Regions from separate parts of the Streptomyces griseiscabiei genome, predicted to be linked through region 3. Evidence: riboswitches for the same ligand, from Rfam matches in the RefSeq annotation. Region 3 holds a riboswitch; each other region holds the start of a gene.
The links. A riboswitch is a leader RNA that binds a small molecule or an ion and turns the genes downstream of it on or off. The one in region 3 is predicted to bind cyclic di-AMP.
Positions count from the first base shown of each region.

Region 1: it holds a riboswitch for cyclic di-AMP, as region 3 does, so the genes downstream of both, J8M51_RS44800 (LysM peptidoglycan-binding domain-containing protein) here and J8M51_RS26790 (M23 family metallopeptidase) in region 3, are expected to answer to the same signal.
Region 2: it holds a riboswitch for cyclic di-AMP, as region 3 does, so the genes downstream of both, J8M51_RS38710 (C40 family peptidase) here and J8M51_RS26790 (M23 family metallopeptidase) in region 3, are expected to answer to the same signal.

Region 1 is NZ_JAGJBZ010000006.1:43,409-47,734, forward strand. It holds gene J8M51_RS44790 (cytochrome P450 family protein) at 1-837, shown strand, start outside; gene J8M51_RS44795 (transglycosylase family protein) at 1,043-2,122, shown strand; cyclic di-AMP (ydaO/yuaA leader) riboswitch at 2,298-2,478, shown strand; gene J8M51_RS44800 (LysM peptidoglycan-binding domain-containing protein) at 2,483-3,187, shown strand; gene eno (phosphopyruvate hydratase) at 3,590-4,326, shown strand, end outside.
Region 2 is NZ_JAGJBZ010000003.1:1,060,720-1,065,045, reverse strand. It holds gene pcrA (DNA helicase PcrA) at 1-2,083, opposite strand, end outside; cyclic di-AMP (ydaO/yuaA leader) riboswitch at 2,335-2,508, shown strand; gene J8M51_RS38710 (C40 family peptidase) at 2,518-3,735, shown strand; gene J8M51_RS38705 (hypothetical protein) at 3,740-4,093, opposite strand.
Region 3 is NZ_JAGJBZ010000002.1:2,176,940-2,181,265, forward strand. It holds gene J8M51_RS26785 (alpha-galactosidase) at 196-2,271, shown strand; cyclic di-AMP (ydaO/yuaA leader) riboswitch at 2,574-2,732, shown strand; gene J8M51_RS26790 (M23 family metallopeptidase) at 2,737-3,750, shown strand; gene J8M51_RS26795 (IS481 family transposase) at 3,957-4,326, opposite strand, start outside.

The DNA of each region.
Region 1 (4,326 bases), on a different contig from region 3:
CCCCTGCCCATCTACGCGATCTGCGACATGCTCGGCGTCCCCCGGGAGGACCAGGACGACTTCCGGGACTGGGCGGGGATGATGATCCGGCACGGCGGTGGGCCGAGGGGAGGCGTCGCCCGGTCGGTCAAGAAGATGCGCGGCTATCTCGCCGACCTCATCCACCGCAAGCGCGAGGGTCTCACCGAACACCCCGCCCCCGGCGAGGATCTGATCTCCGCGCTCATCCGCGCCTCCGACCACGGTGAGCACCTCACCGAGAACGAGGCCGCGGCGATGGCGTTCATCCTGCTGTTCGCCGGGTTCGAGACCACCGTCAACCTCATCGGCAACGGCACCTACGCCCTCCTCACCCACCCCGAGCAGCGCGCCCGCCTCCAGGCGTCCCTGGCCGCCCGCGAGACCGAGCTGCTGGAGACCGGCGTAGAGGAACTCCTCCGCTACGACGGCCCCGTGGAACTCGCCACCTGGCGCTTCGCGACCGAGCCCCTCACCATCGGCGGCCAGGACATCGCCCCCGGCGACCCCGTCCTCGTCGTGCTCGCCGCGGCCGACCGCGACCCCGCCCGCTTCGACGACCCCGACACCCTCGACCTCTCCCGCCGTGACAACCAGCACCTCGGCTACGGCCACGGCATCCACTACTGCCTCGGCGCCCCCCTCGCCCGCCTCGAAGGACAGACCGCGCTGGCGACGCTCCTCACCCGCCTCCCCGACCTGCGACTCGCGGTGGATCCGGCCGATCTGAGATGGAGAGGAGGGCTCATCATGCGGGGGTTGCGCACGCTTCCGGTCGAATTCACCCCGCGAGAGCGGTCTGTGAGCAGCCCGGCATGAGCGGTACGTAGTAGTACCCAGGCAGCCTGTAGCACTACCCCATTCCGCGAAGGAAGATGACGCTCCCTCAAGTCTGTGATCTTCACGTGATCTGCGCTGCATTAACTTGTGACAACTGATCGACTGCGGCTACGTTCACACGTCAGTGCGAAGGGGGCACCACACCCTTCGCACAGGTCACTGCTGTCGTGTGAAAGGCAACCGCATGCTCTCCGGGAACGGTCGTCACCGTCGCCCCCGTCAGGCTCCGGCCCTCCTCGTCGCGGCCGGAGTGACCGGATCGGCCATCGCCATCCCACTCCTCGGCGCCACCGGCGCGAGCGCGGCCAGCGGAACCACCTGGGACCAGGTCGCGGAGTGCGAGAGCGGCGGCTCATGGAGCGCGGACACCGGGAACGAACGCTACGGCGGCCTTCAGCTGACCCAGGACAACTGGGAGAAGTACGGCGGTCTCGAGTACGCGACGACCGCCGACCAGGCCAGCCGCTCCCAGCAGATCGCGGTCGCCGAGAAGGTGCTCGCCGACCAGGGCGTCGGCGTCTGGGCCACCTGCGGACTGCTCCACAACCTCGGCGGCGACTCCGGTTCCGCCGACGTGGACACGGGGGTCGTGGACGACTCGACGAAGTCGGGGTCGGGGTCGGGGTCGGACGGCTCGTCCGAAAAGTCTGACTCATCGAAATCATCAGATTCATCCGCTTCATCGGATTCATCCGCTTCGACCGATCGGGACGACGAGGCCGACGGGGTCGACGGGTCCGGCGCAGCGGACGGGGCCGACTCGACCCAGTCGGCCGGTTCGGGCGATTCGGCCGACTCCGGTGCGTCGGGCGACTCGAACGCCGACGCCTCCGAGGGCTCCGCCAAGACCGAGAACGGTACCGAATCGGGCAAGTCGCCCCAGAGTGACAGCTCCACGGCTCCCGATGACGGCGACAGCGGTACCGGCCGTCACCGGGGCGCCAGCGCCGACGAGAGCGCCGGCGCCGACACGGGGGCCGGTACCGGCGCGGACGCGGCCGACGACGGCTCCCGTGCCGCCGACTCCAAGTCCTCCGGCCGGCACGCCTCCCGCGGCGGCGACACGGCGCGCGAGGCCGCCGACGGTGCCTACACCGTCCAGGCGGGCGACAGTCTGACGGGCATCGTGAACTCGCTCGGCCTGGACGGCGGGTGGCGCGGGCTGTACGCCGAGAACGAGGACACGGTCGGAACTGACCCGGACCTTATCCTTCCCGGTCAGACCCTCGAAGTCGGTGCCGAAACGGGCGAAAAGCAGCGGTAGTTCGGGTCATGGTTCGCCCCTGAATGCCCGTTTTGATCTACATGGGAGATGAATCACAGACCCCGTGATCGTCTTTGAAATTCGGGCAATCACCTGTTTACGGTCGTGACCGCTCGCCACAGCGGGCCCCTGCGGTCGTACGCCGAATCCTGCCAACGGCCGCAAGGAACAGTCGTCGCGTCAAGCGCCGTAGGCAGGAGCGGGGGACCCAAGGTAAGTGCCGGGCCCAGCGGTTCACGCTGGACCGGCTCGGGGTGAAGCCGCGTGAAGCGAGCCGGAAGGCGAGCGAGCGCGGCCGGGCAACTCAACCGGCCCGAACCCGACAGCTCACCTCGCAGGCGTCGGTGAGGGGATCTCTCCATGCTGTTCTCCAGCAAGGGCAAGCACCGTCGCCCGTCCAAGGCCGCTCGCGCCATCGCCGTCGCCGGTGTCACCGGCGCCGCCGCCATCGCCGCCCCGCTGATGGCCGCCGGCAGCGCCTCCGCCGCCACCGCCTCCGAGTGGGACACCGTCGCCCAGTGCGAGTCCGGCGGCGACTGGTCCATCAACACCGGCAACGGTTACTACGGCGGCCTGCAGTTCTCCGCCTCCACCTGGGCCGCCTACGGCGGTACGCAGTACGCCTCCACCGCCGACCAGGCGAGCAAGGCCCAGCAGATAGCGGTCGCCGAGAAGGTCCTCGCGGGCCAGGGCAAGGGTGCCTGGCCGGTCTGCGGCACCGGCCTGTCCGGCGCCTCGTACGACGGCGCCGCCGCCTCCGGCGGCAACACGAACTCCGGCTCCACGCAGCAGAACACGCAGAAGAGCACGGAGAAGAGCGCGCAGAAGAGCACCGAGGACACCCGCGCCTCCCGCTCCTCCGAGCGCGCCACCGTCGAGACCCCGACCGGCAAGAAGGTCAAGAAGGGCGACGGCGAGTACAAGGTCGTCAAGGGCGACACCCTCAGCGGCATCGCCGAGAAGAAGAACGTCAAGGGTGGCTGGGAGAAGCTCTTCGAGCTGAACAAGGACATCATCGACGACGCCGACTTCATCTACCCGGGCCAGCAGCTCCACCTGAGCTGACCCGTCGAAGCCGGTGGGGACGGATCCGGCTCGGTGAGGGCGGGTCGGGCTGGGCCGAAAAATCCGGCCGCTCCCCAGCTGAACCACAGCCCGCTCACATCCGTGTCCTCCATAGTGAAGGCCTCGTGAGGGCCGTCCCCCCGTCCCCACGGGCTCCCCGCTCCGGTGCGCATTCCCCCGTACGCACCGGGGCGGGGCTTTTCTCTGTCCGGAGAGAGGGCCGTTCCCCCTTCTGTTCACTTTCTCGCCCACCCCCCTTTGTTCCGGCAGGGAACAATGGGTACCGTCTGTCTGTCCACGGGACGGTCGGTCGGCTGCCGACGGCCCGGGGGCGGTTAGGCTCTAGTCGCAAGGCCCGCGGGCCCCGCACTTTCAGCGTCACATCCCATGAAGGAGATGCTCGTGCCGTCCATCGACGTCGTCGTAGCCCGGGAAATCCTGGACTCCCGAGGCAACCCCACGGTCGAGGTCGAGGTCGGCCTCGACGACGGCAGCACGGGTCGTGCCGCCGTTCCGTCCGGCGCCTCCACGGGTGCCTTCGAGGCCATCGAGCTGCGCGACGGTGACCCGAACCGCTACCTCGGCAAGGGTGTCGAGAAGGCCGTCCTCGCGGTCATCGAGCAGATCGGCCCGGAGCTCGTCGGGTACGACGCCACCGAGCAGCGCCTGATCGACCAGGCCATGTTCGACCTGGACGCCACCGACAACAAGGGCTCCCTCGGCGCCAACGCCATCCTCGGCGTCTCCCTCGCCGTCGCCCACGCCGCCTCCGAGGCCAGCGACCTCCCGCTCTTCCGCTACCTGGGCGGCCCGAACGCGCACCTGCTGCCCGTTCCGATGATGAACATCCTGAACGGCGGCTCGCACGCCGACTCCAATGTGGACATCCAGGAGTTCATGATCGCCCCCATCGGCGCGGAGTCCTTCTCCGAGGCCCTGCGCTGGGGTGCCGAGGTCTACCACACCCTCAAGAAGGTGCTGAAGACCAAGGGCCTGTCCACCGGTCTCGGCGACGAGGGCGGCTTCGCCCCGAACCTGGAGTCCAACCGCGCCGCGCTCGACCTCATCATCGAGGCCATCAAGCAGGCTGGTTACGTCCCCGGTGAGCAGATCGCGCTCGCGCTCGACGTCGCCGCGTC
Region 2 (4,326 bases), on a different contig from region 3:
CGAGGGCGCGCATGTGCGGGAAGACGCCGTCCTCCATGCCGGTCAGGAAGACGACCGGGAACTCCAGGCCCTTGGCGGTGTGGAGGGTCATGAGCGTGATGACGCCGGAGCCGTCCTCCTCGTCGTCCGGGATCTGGTCGGAGTCGGCGACCAGCGCCACCCGCTCCAGGAAGGCGGGAAGTCCGGCGGGCGTGACGGCCGCCGCCTCGCCCTCGGTCTCGCCCTCCGCCGCACCGGACTCCTGCTCGAACTCCAGGGCGACGGCGGCGAGTTCCTGGAGGTTCTCGATACGGGTCTCGTCCTGCGGGTCGGTGGAGGCCTGCAACTCGGCGAGATAGCCGGTGCGTTCGAGCACCGCCTCCAGGATGGTCGCCGGTCCGGCGCCGGACTCGACGACGGTCCGCAGGTCCTCCATCAGCGTGTTGAACCGCTTGACCGCGTTCGTCGACCGGGCCGCCATGCCGTACGCCTCGTCGACCCGCTTCAGGGCCTGCGGGAAGCTGATCTTCTCGCGCTGGGAGAGGGCGTCGATCATCGCCTCGGCGCGGTCGCCGATACCGCGCTTGGGCACGTTGAGGATGCGGCGCAGCGGGACGGAGTCCTCCGGGTTGGCGAGGACCCGCAGATACGCGAGGACGTCCCGGACCTCCTTGCGCTCGTAGAAGCGGACGCCGCCGACGACCTTGTACGGCAGGCCGACGCGGATGAACACCTCTTCGAAGACACGGGACTGGGCGTTCGTCCGGTAGAAGACGGCGACGTCACCGGCCTTCGCGTCGCCCGCGTCCGTCAGTCGGTCTATCTCGTCGGCGACGAACTGGGCCTCGTCGTGCTCGGTGTCGGCGACATAGCCGGTGATCCGGGCGCCCGCGCCCGCGTTGGTCCACAGGTTCTTGGGGCGGCGGGACTCGTTGCGCTCGATCACCGCGTTGGCGGCGGAGAGGATCGTCTGGGTGGAGCGGTAGTTCTGCTCCAGCAGGATCGTCGTCGCGTCCGGGTAGTCCTCCTCGAACTGGAGGATGTTGCGGATGGTCGCGCCGCGGAAGGCGTAGATCGACTGGTCGGCGTCACCGACGACGCACAGCTCGGCCGGGGGGACGTCCCACTCGTTGGGCGGGACGTCCACCGGGTGCTCGGAGGTACCGACCAGCTCTCTGACCAGGGCGTACTGGGCGTGGTTGGTGTCCTGGTACTCATCGACGAGGACATGCCGGAAGCGGCGGCGGTAGTGCTCGGCGACGTCCGGGAAGGCGCGCAGCAGATTGACCGTCGTCATGATCAGGTCGTCGAAGTCCAGCGCGTTCGCCTCGCGGAGGCGGGACTGGTACATCGCGTAGGCCTGGGCGAGGGTCTTCTCGAAGCCTCCCCCACTCTCGGCTCCGCTCGACCGGGAGGTGCCCCCAGCGGCCTGGGCGGCGAAGTCCTCCTCGTCGATCAGCTCGTTCTTCAGATTGCTGATCTTGGCGCTGAAGGACTTGGGCGGGAAGCGCTTCGGATCGAGGTCCAGATCACGGCAGACGAGCGCCATCAGCCGCTTGCTGTCGGCGGCGTCGTAGATCGAGAAGGAGGAGGTGAAGCCGAGCTTCTTGCTCTCGCGGCGCAGGATGCGTACGCACGCGCTGTGGAAGGTCATGACCCACATCGCGTGGGCGCGCGGGCCGACGAGCTGCTCGACGCGCTCCTTCATCTCGCCGGCGGCCTTGTTGGTGAAGGTGATCGCGAGGATCTGGCCGGGATGGACCCGCCGCTCGCCGAGCAGATGGGCGATGCGGTGGGTGAGCACCCGGGTCTTGCCGGAGCCGGCGCCCGCGACGATGAGCAGGGGTGATCCGGCATGCACCACGGCCGCACGCTGGTTCTCGTTCAGCCCGTCCAGGAGGGCCGCCGCGTCGATCGCGGGGCGGGGAGCGCCGTCGCGGTAGTACGCGTCACGGTCCGGTGGCGCGTCGAACTTCCCGCCGAACAGATCGTCCGGAAGCGGCTCCGGTACGTGATCGTCCTCGGGCGGCGGCGGGGGTTCCTCCGCGTGGCCGCGGGGGGCCTGGAGGTCCGCCAGGAAGCTGTCGTCAAAGAGGCTGCTCATCGCTCTCCGAGTCTAGGCGCCCCCACTGACAGCGAGAGGCCGCCCCGGGAAGTCCGCACTCGTCCACATCCGCCACACACCGCGACCGCCGTACGACGGTGAGCGAGCGAGCCTACCGCCTCTCGCGTCGAAGAGGCTAAGGTCACGAAAACGTATCGGGCATATCGAACATCAACCTTCACACGGGCCACACGAGTTGGCTAGCTTTTTCCCCAGGACCGTACGACCCAACCGGCGAACGTCGCCGGGCCGCACGGCCTCCGCCGAGTCCGGTACGCCTTACGTGGGCGCCGGAGCCGGGGACCCACCGATCCTCCGGGGTGAATCGGCCCGACCGCCGCACGCGGCAAGGGCCGTAGGGCAAACCTTCCGAAGCTTGCGCCCGAACCCGACAGCTAACTCGGTAGGCGGACAACGGAAGGAGACGCCGAACCATGGCGCCGCACCGCAAGCCGCGTCCGGCCGGCCGGACGCGCGCGGGCATCCGCACCCCCGCCCTCGCCACCGCCGCCCTCACCTCCGTGGCCCTGCTCTCGCAGACCGCCACGGCCGCGCCCTCGACCGACGACAAGCCGAGCCTGGAGGAAGTCGAGAAGAAGGTCGACGACCTCTACCGCGGGGCCGGGGCGGCGACCGAGGGCTACAACGCGGCCAAGGAGAGGACGACCAAGCAGAAGAAGCAGGTCGAGACCCTCCTCGAAGCCGTGGCCAAGCGCCAGGAGAAGCTCAACGACGCGCGGGAGGAGCTGGGTTCGTTCGCAGCGGCCCAGTATCGCGACGGCGCGGCGGCCCCGGACCAGGCCTCGCTGCTGCTCGCGGACAACCCGCAGGACTACTTCGACCAGAACCAGCTGATGGACCGTTTGACGGACCGCCGGCAGGACGCCGTCGACGCGTACGTCACCGAGCAGGCCGAGGCGACGGAGCAGCGCCAGGAGGCGAGCGACGGCCTCGAACAGCTCACCGAGACGCAGAAGACCCTCAAGGCCCGCAAGGCCACGGTCCAGGCGAAGCTGGCCGAGGCCCGCGAACTGCTCTCCACCCTCACCGTCGAGGAGAAGACCCGGCTCGCCGCGATCGAACAGCGCGAGCAGGAGGAGGCCGACCGCAAGGCCGAGGAACTCGCGCGGCAGCAGGCGGCGGCACAGCCGGCCCAGGAGACCCGGGACGACCAGGGAACTCAGGGGAGCCAGGGAACTCAGGGGACGGTCCAGGAGGAGACCTCCACCGGTACGGAGACCTCCACCGGCACCACCACCGAGACCGCCGCCCCGGCCGAGGACTCCACCTACGCCTCGAAGGCCGCCAAGGCCCTCGCCTTCGCCCGCGCGCAGATCGGCAAGCCGTACGTCTGGGGCGCCACCGGCCCCGGCTCCTACGACTGCTCAGGCCTCACCCAGGCCGCCTGGAAGGCCGCCGGCGTCGACCTCCCCCGCACCACCTACGACCAGGCCGGCACCGGGACCACCGTCTCCCTGGCGAACGCCAGGCCCGGCGACCTGATCTTCTTCTACGACAACATCGGCCACGTCGGCCTCTACATCGGCAACGGCATGATGATCCACGCCCCGAAGCCCGGCACGTACGTCCGCGAGGAGTCGGTCTTCTACGACGGCGAGTCGTCGATCCACAGCGTGGTGCGGCCGGCGTAGACCGTCAGGTCCAGAGCACCGCGATGAAGACGTTCACGACGGTCAGGGCGCCCACGAGTCCGAACAGCGGCTTCTCCACCGTCTCGTCGTCCCGCTTCACATAGACCAGTCCGAGGATCACGATCAGCAGGGCGAGCTTCACGCCGATCTTGATGTTGTCGACGGGCTGGTCGTCGGCCTGGTTGAGGCCGACGAGGAGGGCGCCGGTGACCAGCATGGTGAGGGCGCCGTGGAGCATGGCCGGGACGAAGCGGGCGGCGCCCTGCCCCATGGCCTTCAGCTGGGTGAGGAAACCGCCCAGGAGCGAGGCGATGCCGATGATGTGGAGGGCGACGAGGATGTGGATGAGGACGTCCATGCGCGGAGCCTAGTGAGAGGCCCGCGCCCCGTCGGGCACGGGGGCGGGCGAGACGCTTCACCGATCGTGCATATATGCGCCGCATAGCACCGTCCCACCTCCGATAGGTCCGAAATCGCCGCATCGGTCATCGCGCAGCGTGAAGTCGGCGGCGCCCCGGCGGGATCACGGTCACATACGGTCACCTCACGGTCGGTGCGCGCCACTTCCGTACAACGCGTTACCGGCCCCTC
Region 3 (4,326 bases):
GCGCGCCCTCGACGATACGACATGGGTGCGTACGCCAATGAGTTGTCCACAGGGGGATGCGAGAGGCCCGGAGCGGTTGTCCACAGGCGGCTCGGCCGACGCGGCGGCGGTTGTCCACAGGCGCCGCCGCGCGTCCGCGACGACCTGCGATGATGTTGAAGCCCGATCGCACCTGTTCGAATCTGTGGGGGCTTGATGTTGGAAATCGGCGCAGACGGCCGGACGTGGCTTCTCACCGGGCCCAGGAGCAGTTATGCCCTGCGGCTCACGGAGGACGACGAGCTGCTGCACCTGCACTGGGGTCCCCGGATCGCGCTCGCCGACGCCGAGGAGCTGGCCGCCCGGCAGCAGCTGGCGTACTGGCCGTTCGAGGCCCCGGTCGACGGTCACGAGGAGTATCCCGTCGAGGGCGGCCCCCGCTTCACCCGTCCCGCGCTCTCCGTGCGCACGGACGAGCGGCGCGGCACCGAGTGGACCTTCCGGGGGCACGAGGCCGACGGCGACGAGCTGCGGCTGCGGTTCGGTGACGACGGACTCGGGATCACCCTGCACTACCGGATGCGCGACGACGTGGTCGAGCGCTGGGTGACCCTGGCCAACGACGGGCCGGCGGTGGAGCTGCTGCGGGCCGACTCGGCGACCTGGACGCTGCCGCCGCGCGCGGAGGAGTCCTGGCGCCTCTCCCAGCTGCACGGGCGGTGGGCGGCCGAGTCCCGGCTCGTGCGCGGCGACCTCACCTACGGCGAGAAGGTCATCGGCAGCCGGCGCGGCCACACCGGGCACCAGCACCTGCCCTGGGTCGCCCTGGACACCGACGCCACCGAGGAACGCGGCGAGGTCTACGGCTGCGCCCTCGGCTGGTCGGGGTCCTGGCGGATCGCCGTCGCCCAACTCCCGGACGCCCGTGTGCAGATCACCGGCGGCGCCGGTTACGACGAGTCCGGGCTGCTGAGGCTGGAGACGGGGGAGACGTTCACCACGCCCGTCTTCGCCGGCCTGTGGAGCGACGGCGGCTTCGGCGGGGCCAGCCGCGCCTGGCACGCCTACCAGCGGGCGTACGTCATCCCGGACGCGGAGCAGGACCGGCCGGTGCTCTTCAACTCCTGGGAGGCCACCGAGTTCGACATCTCGGAGGACCAGCAGGGGACGCTGGCGCGGGCGGCGGCGGCCATCGGGGTCGTGCTGTTCGTGGTGGACGACGGCTGGTTCGGGGCGCGGACCAGCGACCGGGCCGGGCTCGGCGACTGGGCGCCCAATCCGGACCGCTTCCCGAAGGGGCTGAAGCCGCTCGCCGACTATGTGCACGCCCTCGGGATGCAGTTCGGTATCTGGGTCGAGCCGGAAATGGTCAACCCGGACAGCGAGCTGTACCGGGCACACCCCGAATGGGCACAGTTCCAACCGGGACGAAAGCGGACGGAGCTGCGTAATCAGCTCGTTCTCAACCTCGCCCGCGAGGATGTTCAGGAATACCTCTGGGAGCGGCTCGACGCGCTGCTGTCCAGCGCGCCGATCGACTACGTGAAATGGGACTTCAATCGCTGCTTCACCGATGCCGGCTGGCCCGGAGAGCCGTATCCGCAGAAGCTGTGGGTCGAGCATGTGCGTGCCTTCTACGCGCTGCTGGACCGGCTGCGGGCCGCGCACCCGGGGGTGGCGTTCGAGTCGTGCTCGGGCGGCGGCGGCCGGATCGACCTCGGGGTCATGGCGCGGACCGACCAGGTGTGGACCTCCGACAACACCGACCCGCTGGACCGGCTCGCCATCCAGCACGGCTTCAGCCAGGTCCACCCGGCGCGGGCCATGGCCGCCTGGGTCACGGACAGCCCGAACAACCAGCTCAACGGCCGGGTCAGCTCGCTGCGGTTCCGCTTCGTCAGTGCCATGGCCGGGGTGCTCGGGGTCGGCGGCGACCTCACCCGGTGGTCCGAGGAGGAGCTGGCCGAGGCGCGCGGCTGGGTCGGGCTGTACAAGGAGATCCGGCCGGTCGTGCAGCGCGGCGACCTCTACCGGCTGCGGCCCCCGGCGGGCGGGCTGAGCGCCGTGGAGTACGTCCACGGGGACGAGGTCGTCATCCTCGCCTGGCTCCAGGCCCAGCACTACGGCGAGCCGCTCGCCCCGCTCCGGCTGCGTGGACTCGACCCGGAGGGCACGTACGAATGCCGCGAAACGGGCGAAGTGTACCGAGGGGCGGTGCTGTTGCATCACGGGTTGCGGACGGGACTGCGGGGCGACTTCGATGCGGCAGTTATCCGCCTGCGTCGCACTTGAGTGAACTGTCCGAAATGCAGCTGTAATTCCAACAAGCCCTGGAATAAAGCCTACTGGGTCGTAGGTGCGTGAGCAGCGTCATATTCGTGACGTTCCGTTGCCGCCATGTCCACGTAATCCGGGCGGATTTCCAGGGTGGTTGGAAAAGGGCCAGGATCGGTGATTTACGGAGCGTGATCGTGAATTGATGTAAGGATCAGGGAGGAAGACGCACAGGAAGTCCCAATGGTTGTCTCTGTGGGCACAAGTCGCTTACGTTCGGCGTCAATCCGGACGGACGCCCAATCCTGCCGCCGACCGGAGCCGCGTACCGACCCGATCCACGGCAGGAGCGGGGGACCCACAGGAATCACCGCCTGTTCCGGTCTCCGGAACGGCTAGGGGTAAAGCCGTGCGCAAGCACGGCCGGACATCTCCAGTCCGCACCCGACAGCTCACCTCGCAGGCGCCGGAGAGGAATTCGCCATGCCCGCGAAGGGTAAGCACCGCCGTCCGAAGTCCCAGCGTTTCACCCGCTCGATCGCCGCCGCGGGGACCGGTGGCGCGGCGCTCGCGCTGCCCCTGATCGGAGCCGCCGGCGCCCACGCCGCGACCCCGACGGCCACCGTTTCCGGGGTGGCCGAGAAGACGGCCACCGTCGCCGCCGAGAAGGCCGCGGCCGAGGCGGGCGCACGGATCGAGCAGGCCGAGAAGGCCGCGCAGGCGGAGAAGACCAGCACCAAGAAGGCGCCGACCAAGACCTACTCGGTCAAGGTCGGCGACTACCTCGCCAAGATCGCGGACGAGCAGGACGTGGACGGCGGCTGGAAGCGGCTGTACTCGGACAACCGCGCCGCGATCGGCTCCGACCCGTCGCTCATCCACCCGGGACTCAAGCTCAGCATCGGCGGGCAGGCCGGCTCGGGCGGGACGTCGCAGTCGTCCAAGCCGCAGCTGTCGCAGTCCTCGAAGCCCGCCGAGTCGTCCGGGTCCTCGCAGTCGTCGAAGTCCTCCGGCTCGGCGAAGCAGGAGTCGAAGGACACCCAGGCGTCGACCTCCACGTCGAGCAACCAGTCCTCGTCGTCCAGCGGCTCCGGCTTCAGCGTGCCGATCCAGGGCGCCACCGTCGGCACCGCGTACAAGACCGCCGGCAGCATGTGGTCCAGCGGCTACCACACGGGTGTCGACTTCGTGGCCCCGACCGGGACGACCCTCAAGGCCGTCGGCGCGGGCACCGTCGTCTCCGCCGGCTGGGGCGGCGCGTACGGCAACCAGGTCGTCGTCAAGCTCGCCGACGGCTACTACGCCCAGTACGCCCACCTCTCCTCGATCTCCGTCTCCGCGGGCCAGTCCGTGAGCGGCGGCCAGCAGATCGGCCTCTCCGGCGCGACCGGCAACGTCACCGGCCCGCACCTCCACTTCGAGATCCGGACCAGCCCGAACTACGGCTCGGACATCGACCCGCTGGCCTACCTCCGCTCCAAGGGTGTCAGCGTCTGACGGCACCTCGACCGCGTACGCGGCGAAGGCCGGCTCCCGTGACCGGGGGCCGGCCTTCGGCGTCTCCCTAGGGCCTGTCTTCACATTCCCGCCTGCCCCGCGACGCCATGCACGCTCCCCCACTCTCGGCTTCGCTCGACCGGGAGGTACCCCCACGACGCCGCGGGGCCGCCCTCCGGGCGACGACGGGAATGTGAAGACAGGCCCTAGCTGTATTGAGCCGCAGCGTTGTTGACGCGGCTGATGGGTGGCTGGCCGCCGAGTGCGGTGTGGCAGCGGTGGTGGTTGTAGGTGTGCAGGAAGTCTGCCAGGGCGTCGGCGCGTTCGGTGTTGCTGGTGTAGGGCCGCAGGTAGGCCCATTCGTCGAGCAGGGTGCGGTTGAAGCGTTCGACCTTGCCGTTGGTCTGCGGCCGGTAGGCGCGGGTGAGCTTGCCGGTCGCGCCGAGGTCGGCCAGCGCCTGCTGCCAGGCGAAGCTCTTGCGGTAGGGCCAGGCGTTGTCGGTCAGGACCCGCTCGATGCGGTCGATGCCCGATGCGGCGAAGAAGGCCGCGGCCCGGCGCAGGAAGGCGGCGCAG